Regions from separate parts of the Streptomyces lusitanus genome, predicted to be linked through region 2. Evidence: riboswitches for the same ligand, from Rfam matches in the RefSeq annotation. Region 2 holds a riboswitch; the other holds the start of a gene.
What was found. A riboswitch is a leader RNA that binds a small molecule or an ion and turns the genes downstream of it on or off. The one in region 2 is predicted to bind glycine.

Region 1: it holds a riboswitch for glycine, as region 2 does, so the genes downstream of both, gcvP (aminomethyl-transferring glycine dehydrogenase) here and gcvT (glycine cleavage system aminomethyltransferase GcvT) in region 2, are expected to answer to the same signal.

The regions. Positions count from the first base shown of each region.
Region 1 is NZ_JBHRWL010000015.1:450,794-454,997, reverse strand. Features, by position in the region: gene ACFOSY_RS22965 (MerR family transcriptional regulator) at 1-105, shown strand, start outside; gene ACFOSY_RS22960 (DNA polymerase IV) at 188-1,534, shown strand; gene ACFOSY_RS22955 (PRC-barrel domain-containing protein) at 1,888-2,262, opposite strand; glycine riboswitch at 2,376-2,471, shown strand; gene gcvP (aminomethyl-transferring glycine dehydrogenase) at 2,646-4,204, shown strand, end outside.
Region 2 is NZ_JBHRWL010000031.1:66,707-70,910, forward strand. Features, by position in the region: gene ACFOSY_RS31545 (enhanced serine sensitivity protein SseB) at 43-819, opposite strand; gene ACFOSY_RS31550 (AAA family ATPase) at 871-1,539, opposite strand; glycine riboswitch at 1,764-1,864, shown strand; glycine riboswitch at 1,865-1,987, shown strand; gene gcvT (glycine cleavage system aminomethyltransferase GcvT) at 2,024-3,142, shown strand; gene gcvH (glycine cleavage system protein GcvH) at 3,279-3,656, shown strand; gene glyA (serine hydroxymethyltransferase) at 3,670-4,204, shown strand, end outside.

The DNA of each region.
Region 1 (4,204 bases), on a different contig from region 2:
AGCGCCCTGTCGCAGTTGCACGGCGAGCGCGTCGACACCGGCGAGACGTTGATCGGGCACAACCCGATGGACGAGCTGGCCCGCCGCAGGAACCGCGCGGTCTGAGACCGCGGTTCCTGCGCGGCCGTGCCGCCCGGGGCGCGGTCCGACGAGGGCGTTGTCAGTGGCATAGGGCAGCATCGGAGACGTGAGATCCGCTCCCACGATCCTGCATCTCGACATGGATGCCTTCTACGCCTCGGTGGAGCAGGCGTCGAAGCCGAGTCTGCGCGGCAAGGCCGTGATCGTGGGAGGACTCGGGCCCCGTGGTGTGGTCGCCACCGCCTCCTACGAGGCCCGCGTCCTCGGCGTGCACTCGGCGATGCCCATGTCCCAGGCGCGGCGGCTCGCGCCGAACGCCGCGTATCTGGTGCCCCGGTTCGCGCTGTACCGCTCGATCAGCGACCAGGTGATGGCGCTGCTGCGCGCCCTGTCGCCGCTGGTGGAGCCGCTCAGCCTCGACGAGGCGTTCGTCGACCTGGAGGCCGGGGGCACGGCGTGGGACGAGCGGTCGGCGCGGCTCGTCGGCACGAAGCTGCGCGCCGACATCCGGGCGGTCACCGGACTGACCGGCTCCGTGGGGCTGGCCGCCTCCAAGATGCTGGCGAAGATCGCCTCGGAGCAGGCGAAGCCGGACGGGCTCGTCGTGATCGAGCCCGGGACCGAGCGGGCGATGCTCGAGCCGATGCCGGTGCGGACCCTCCCGGGCGTCGGACCCGCCACCGGTGATCATCTGCGGCGGGCCGGCATCCACACGGTCGGTGAGATCGCCGAGGCGGGCGAGGACGAGCTGGTGCGGCTGCTGGGCAAGGCCCACGGGCACGCGCTGTACGCGATGGCGCTGGCCCGCGACGACCGGCCCGTCGTCGCCGAGCGCGAGACGAAGTCGGTGTCCGTCGAGGACACGTACGACGTGGACATCCACGACCGGGTGCGGGTCGGCACGGAGGTGGCGCGGCTCGCGGACCGCTGCGTGCGCCGGCTGCGCGGGGCCGGCCTGTCCGGCCGCACGATCGTGCTGAAGGTCCGGCGGTACGACTTCTCCACGCTGACCCGGTCCGAGACGCTGCGGGGGCCCACCGACGACCCGGCGGTCGTCCGGGAGGCGGCGGCGCGGCTCCTGGACTCGGTGGACACCACGGGCGGCGTACGGCTGCTCGGCGTCGGGGTCAGCGGGCTGGCCGACTACACGCAGGAGGATCTGTTCGCCCAGGCGGCGGGGGGTACGGGGGAGGACGCGGCGCGGGAGGGTGAGGAACCTGAGCCGGCCTCCGAGGCCCGCCCTGAGGAACCCGCCGAACGGCGCTGGCCCGCGGGGTGCGACGTCCGGCACGCCGAGTACGGGCACGGGTGGGTGCAGGGCAGTGGGCTGGGCCGTGTGACGGTTCGCTTCGAGACGCCCGTGTCGGCGCCGGGCCGGGTGAAGACGTTCTGGGTCGACGACCCGGCGCTTGAGGCGGCGGAGCCGTTGCCGTTGGTGGAGGGGGTGGGGTGAGGTGAGCCTGCCGGCTGGGCTGTGGCTGTCACGGGGCGGTTTGCACCCCGTGAGCCCTGGGCCGGGTGGGTTCGGCGTCGTTGTCGGCGGGCCGAGGGCGGGGGCTGAGCGCGCAGTTCCCCGCGCCCCTTTGGGGTGTGGCTGTCACGGGGTGTTCGGTGCCCGTGGTTCCCGGGCCGGGTGGGTTCGGTGTCGTTGTCGGCGGGCCGAGGGCGGGGGCTGAGCGCGCAGTTCCCCGCGCCCCTGAAGGGGCGCCAGCTTCCCCGCGCCCCTGAAGGGGCGCCAGCTTCCCCGCGCCCCTGAAGGGGCGCCAGCCTCCCCGCGCCCCTGAAGGGGCGCGGGGTGGCCGGGTGTCAGGTGTGTTCCTCCTGGCCTGCCAGCTTGCCGAAGTCGTGGTCGGGGAGCGGGGGCGGGGAGCCCACGTCCAGGCCGTAGTGGTGGTACAGCTGGAGCTCCTGCTCCGGCGACAGATGGCGGCCGACGCCGAAGTCGGGGGCGTCCTTGATGAGGGACCGTTCGAACGGCACGTGCAGCGCCCCGTCGACCAGCTCGCTGGGTTCCAGGGGCACGAAGGCGTCCCGGCTGAACAGGCCGGTGCGTATCGCCGCCCACTCCGGCACACCGGTGGCGTCGTCGAGGTAGACCTCGTCGATCGTCCCGATGCGCGTGCCGTTGCGGTCGTACGCCTTGCGGCCGATGAGGTGACGCGGGTCGATGTCGGTCTGCACAGGCCCTCCACTCCTCGCAAACTCATCCGTAAGCACCACAAAAAGGCACAATCGGCGGAACGGCCACTCGAAAGCCGGGGTCCGGACCTCGCTGGTACGCTGACAACGGCTGCTGACCCCGTGCGGGAGAGTCCTCCAGGCACCACCGGAGGCGCCGAAGGAGCAAATCCTCCCCGGAATCTCTCAGGCACACGTACCGCACGGACGAGGTCACTCTGGAAAGCAGGGCGGGTGTCGACGGCTTCCGCTCTCACCGACGGTGAAAACCGGTCCGCCCCAGGCGTGCCGGTGAAACTCTCAGGTTGAGATGACAGAGGGGGAGGCCGTCCGGGCACCCGTGTCGTGGTGCCCCTCGAAGGTCGTCGGACCAGGAGGCCTCCTCAATGACTGCCCCCCGTACCCCGCTCTCCGAGCTCGAACAGGGAATCCCCTTCGAGCAGCGCCACATCGGCCCCGACCACGAAGCCCGGGCGAAGATGCTGGCCCAGGTGGGCTACGGCTCGCTCGACGAGCTGACCGCCGCCGCCGTGCCCGACGTGATCAAGAACGCCGACGCGCTGGACCTGCCCGGCGCCCGCAGCGAGGCCGAGGTGCTCGCCGAGCTGCGCGACCTCGCCGGCCGCAACCAGGTCCTCGGCTCCATGATCGGCCTGGGCTACTACGGCACCTTCACCCCGCCGGTGATCCTGCGCAACGTCATGGAGAACCCCGCCTGGTACACGGCGTACACGCCGTACCAGCCGGAGATCTCGCAGGGCCGGCTCGAGGCGCTGCTGAACTTCCAGACGATGGTCGCCGACCTCACCGGCCTGCCCACGTCCGGCGCCTCCCTGCTCGACGAGGGCACCGCGGCCGCCGAGGCGATGGCGCTGTCCCGGCGCATGGGCAAGAACAAGAAGGGCCTCTTCCTGGTCGACGCGGACGCGCTGCCGCAGACCGTCGCCGTCATCGAGACCCGCGCCGAGCCGACCGGCGTGGAGGTCGTCGTCGCCGACCTGAGCGACGGCATCCCCGCCGAGCTCGACGGCCGGGAGATCAACGGCGTCCTGATCCAGTACCCGGGCGCGTCCGGCGCCGTCCGTGACATCAAGCCGGTCATCGACCAGGCGCACGAGCGCGGTGCTCTCGTCACCGTCGCCGCCGATCTGCTCGCCCTGACCCTGCTGAAGTCCCCCGGCGAGCTGGGCGCGGACATCGCGGTCGGCACCACGCAGCGCTTCGGCGTCCCGATGGGCTTCGGCGGTCCGCACGCCGGCTACATGGCCGTCCAGGACAAGATGGCCCGGAGCCTGCCCGGCCGCCTTGTCGGCGTCTCCGTCGACGCCGACGGCCACAAGGCGTACCGCCTGGCGCTCCAGACCCGTGAGCAGCACATCCGCCGTGAGAAGGCCACCAGCAACATCTGCACCGCGCAGGTGCTGCTCGCCGTCATGGCCGGTATGTACGCCGTGTACCACGGCCCCGAGGGCCTGCGGACCATCGCCCGGCGCACCCACCGCTACGCCGCGATCCTCGCCGAGGGGCTGCGCTCCGGCGGCGCCGAGATCGTCCACGGCTCCTACTTCGACACCCTCACCGTGCGGGTCGCCGGCCGGGCCGCCGAGGTCGTCACTGCCGCCCGCGACCACGGGGTGAACCTGCGCCTCGTCGACGCGGACACCGTCTCCCTCGCCTGCGACGAGACCACCACCCGCGACCAGCTCGCCGCCGTCTGGCGCGCCTTCGGCGTCGAGGCCGACGTCGCAGCCCTGGACGCCGCCGCGGCGGACGCCCTGCCGGACGCGCTGCTGCGCACCGACGACTACCTGACCCACCCGGTGTTCCACCAGCACCGCTCCGAGACGGCCATGCTGCGCTACCTGCGCCGCCTCGCCGACCGCGACTACGCGCTCGACCGCGGCATGATCCCGCTGGGCTCCTGCACCATGAAGCTCAACGCGAC
Region 2 (4,204 bases):
TGATCCGAACGAAAGGCCCTGGCGGCGGATCGGGCGGGCGCGTCAGGCGCGCTGGTAGAAGGGGCGGACCTTGTGGCGCAGCCAGTCGGCGACCGGGTCCTGGGCCACGTCGAGGACGACGAGGTTGACCGGCCAGCGGGCGGGGCTGCGGCCCAGGGCGCGGCCGAGGGCGTCCAGCGGCAGCGCGCGGGGGTCGCCCTCCCAGTGCAGCAGCTCCACGCCGACGAACAGCACCGGGTCGGCCGTCTCGATGGCGGCCAGGCAGCGGCGGGCGGTCGCCACCACCCCGAGGGCCTCGAACTCCTGGGAGGCGGCGGCGAGGAAGTCCACCGGGTCGTCCTGCCAGTCCGGTTCGAACAGCCGGACCCGGCCGCCGCCCGCCGGGCCGTCCAGCGGGGAGCGCCCGGCCCGGCACAGGTCGGCCACCGCGGCCGGCGGCAGCGGGACGGCGACCGTGCCGCCCGGGTTGACCACGATGCCGGCCTGCGGGGGCAGTCCGCGGGCGAACTCCACGGCGGGCGCGATGGTGCAGCCCATGTGGGAGCCGACGACCTGGCGGAACTGCTCCTCGGAGCTGAAGACCGGCACGTACACCTGGCCGTCCAGGTCCATGGTGGGCAGGTCGAGGGGGCCGCTGTGCGGGCCGCCGCCGTTGGGCAGGGGCACCCACAGGAAGCTGCGGCCGAGCACCTCGACGATCCGTGCCCCCGCCGAGGGGACGCCGAGGGAGGCGGAGAGCGCCTCCTCCAGTTCGTTGCCGGGCCACCCGCCGTGCGGGTGGAAGTGCGTCCGGTCCGGGATGTCCGCCGGGAAGTCCATCTGTCGCCCACCGTCTGCCTGGTACCACTGCTTGGCGGAAAGGCTAGCCGGTCAGCCGGCGAAGCCGATCCGGCGCAGGGCGTCCGCGGCGTCCCGGTCGACGAGCACCGCCGAGGCGCAGCCCGCCGGCACCCGGCCGGACTCCACCGCCTCCAGCAGCCGGCCGCACGCGGTGCGGTGCCGCCGGAAGGCGTACCGCGAGACGCCCCGGCCCCGCTCCAGCTGGCCGGCCAGGGCCTCCTCGGCCGGGACGTCCAGCACCAGCAGATGCAGTGCGGCCCCGCGACGGCGGGCCTCGCGGGCCAGCCAGCGCCGCACCCAGGCCTGGGTGCCGCAGTCGTGCACGACGACCGGCCGGCCGGAGCGCAGCACGCGGCGCAGTCCCGCGTAGTGGGCGAGGCGGACCAGCGGGCGGTAGACCGCGTAGGGCAGCAGGCGGGGCATACGGCGGTCCCAGCGGTCGCGGGCGTCCTGGGAGTCGACGCGGGCGTCGTGCACCGCGCGCCGCATCAGCGTGGACTTGCCGCTGCCGGGCAGCCCGGTGACCACGACGAGGTCACGGGGGCCGAAGAGCAGGGCGCGCGGGCTGCGGCCGGAGCGGGCGCGCAGATCCTGGACGAGGGGGGCGGGCGCCGCGTCGCGGGCGCCACCGGCCCGGAGCGCGTGCTGCCGGGGCAGCGCGACGCCTGTGGTGCCGGCGTACGCCGTGGGCCTGTTCACCGTGGTCGTCCTCCCCTGGGGCCGGATATGAAGGTCCCGTCCCCGCCGCGTGTAAAGAGAAGGTAATGCCGGGTCGCTCTCGGTTGCGTGCTCATACCGCTACAGGCCTGTCACAGCTCCCTGTGACCGAGCCTGCACGAGCGGTGCACCCCCGGCAAGGGTCCCCCTGACGGTGTCCCGCGATGCGTGCAATGATGTGCGCGCCTAACTGCATACCGGCCGTTTGAATCCGCGCGGGAGAGTCCCCGGCACCGTGTGCCGCCGGGGCGCCGAAGGAGCAAGTCCCTCCCTTGAATCTCTCAGGCACCGTTACCGCGCGGGCGAGGCACATCTGAAAAGCGGGCCGCCGTCGCAGTGCTCCGGCTGCCCCACCCAAGGTGCAAGTCCTGGCCCCCGTCCGCCGGTGGTCATGGCGAACCTCTCAGGTTCCGATGACAGATGGGGAGGAACGACCTCGCCGTCATGCCCCCTGGGAGACCGACCGATGAGCAGTACCGAACCCCGTCGCACCGCGCTCGATGCCCTGCACCGGTCGCTCGGCGCGACCATGACCGACTTCGCCGGCTGGGACATGCCCCTGCGCTACGGCTCCGAGCGCGACGAGCACAACGCCGTGCGCACGAGGGCCGGCCTCTTCGACCTCTCGCACATGGGCGAGATCACCGTCACCGGCCCGGGGGCCGCCGCGCTCCTCGACCACGCGCTGGTGGGCAACATCTCCGGCGTGAAGCCGGGCCGCGCCCGCTACACGATGATCTGCCGTGAGGACGGCGGCATCCTGGACGACCTGATCGTCTACCGGCTCGGCGAGACCGAGTACATGGTCGTGGCCAACGCCTCCAACGCCCAGGTCGTGCTGGACGCCCTCACCGAGCGGGCCGACGGCTTCGACGCCGAGGTGCGCGACGACCGCGACGCGTACGCGCTGCTGGCCGTGCAGGGCCCCGAGTCCCCGGCGATCCTCCAGAGCCTCACCGACGCCGACCTGGACGGCCTGAAGTACTACGCCGGCCTGCCGGGCACCGTGGCCGGGGTCCCCGCGCTCATCGCCCGCACCGGCTACACCGGCGAGGACGGCTTCGAGCTGTTCGTGAAGCCGGAGCACGCCGTGGAGCTGTGGCAGGCGCTGACCAAGGCGGGCGAGGGCCACGGTCTGGTGCCGTGCGGCCTGTCCTGCCGGGACACGCTCCGCCTGGAGGCGGGCATGCCGCTGTACGGCAACGAGCTGAGCACCTCGCTGACGCCCTTCGACGCCGGTCTGGGCCGGGTGGTGAAGTTCGAGAAGGAGGGCGACTTCGTCGGCCGCGCCGCCCTCGCCGAGGCCGCCGAGCGCGCCGCGCAGAACCCGCCGCGCGTCCTGGTCGGCCTGGTCGCCCACGGCCGCCGGGTGCCGCGCGCCGGGTACGCGGTGGTGGCCGGCGGCGAGAAGATCGGCGAGGTCACCTCCGGCGCCCCCTCCCCCACCCTGGGCAGGCCGATCGCCATGGCCTACGTCGACGCGCGCCACGCGGAGCCGGGCACCGAGGGCGTCGGCGTGGACATCCGCGGCAGCCACGAGCCGTACGACGTCGTGGCGCTGCCGTTCTACAAGCGGCAGAAGTGACACCGTCGTAGACAGCCTCCGGGCAGTCCTCGGCAGTTCTCGCGCGTGTGTGCGGCGCGGGCGTTCCACCCGTCCGGCCGTGTTCCGCGCCGTCCCCGTTCACCAGCAGTTTCCCGCGTACAGGAGAATTCAGGCCATGAGCAACCCCCAGCAGCTGCGCTACAGCAAGGAGCACGAGTGGCTGTCGGCCGCCGAGGACGGCGTGTCGACGGTCGGCATCACGGAGCACGCGGCCAACGCGCTCGGCGACGTGGTCTTCGTGCAGCTCCCCGAGGTCGGTGACACCGTGAGCGCGGGCGAGACCTGCGGCGAGCTGGAGTCCACCAAGTCCGTCAGCGACCTGTACTCCCCCGTCTCCGGCGAGGTCACCGAGGTCAACGAGGACGTCGTGAACGACCCGGCGCTGGTGAACTCGGCCCCCTTCGAGGGCGGCTGGCTGTTCAAGGTGCGGGTCGCCGAGGAGCCGGCCGACCTGCTGTCCGCCGCCGAGTACGACGCGTTCGTCGCGGGCTGAGGAGCCTAACCGCATGTCGCTTCTGAACACGCCTCTGCACGAGCTCGACCCGGCGGTGGCCGCCGCGGTCGACGCAGAGCTGCACCGGCAGCAGTCCACCCTCGAGATGATCGCCTCGGAGAACTTCGCCCCGGTCGCGGTCATGGAGGCCCAGGGCTCGGTCCTCACCAACAAGTACGCCGAGGGCTACCCCGGCCGCCGCTACTACGGCGGCTGCGAGCACGTCGACGTGATCGAGCAGATCGCCATCGACCGGGTGAAGGAGCTGTTCGGCGCCGAGCACGCCAACGTCCAGCCGCACTCGGGCGCCCAGGCCAACGCGGCCGCGATGTTCGCGCTGCTCAAGCCCGGCGACACGATCATGGGTCTGAACCTCGCGCACGGCGGGCACCTGACCCACGGCATGAAGATCAACTTCTCCGGCAAGCTCTACAACGTGGTCGCGTACCACGTGGGCGACGACGGCCAGGTCGACATGGCCGAGGTCGAGCGCCTCGCCAAGGAGAACAAGCCGAAGCTGATCGTCGCCGGCTGGTCGGCGTACCCGC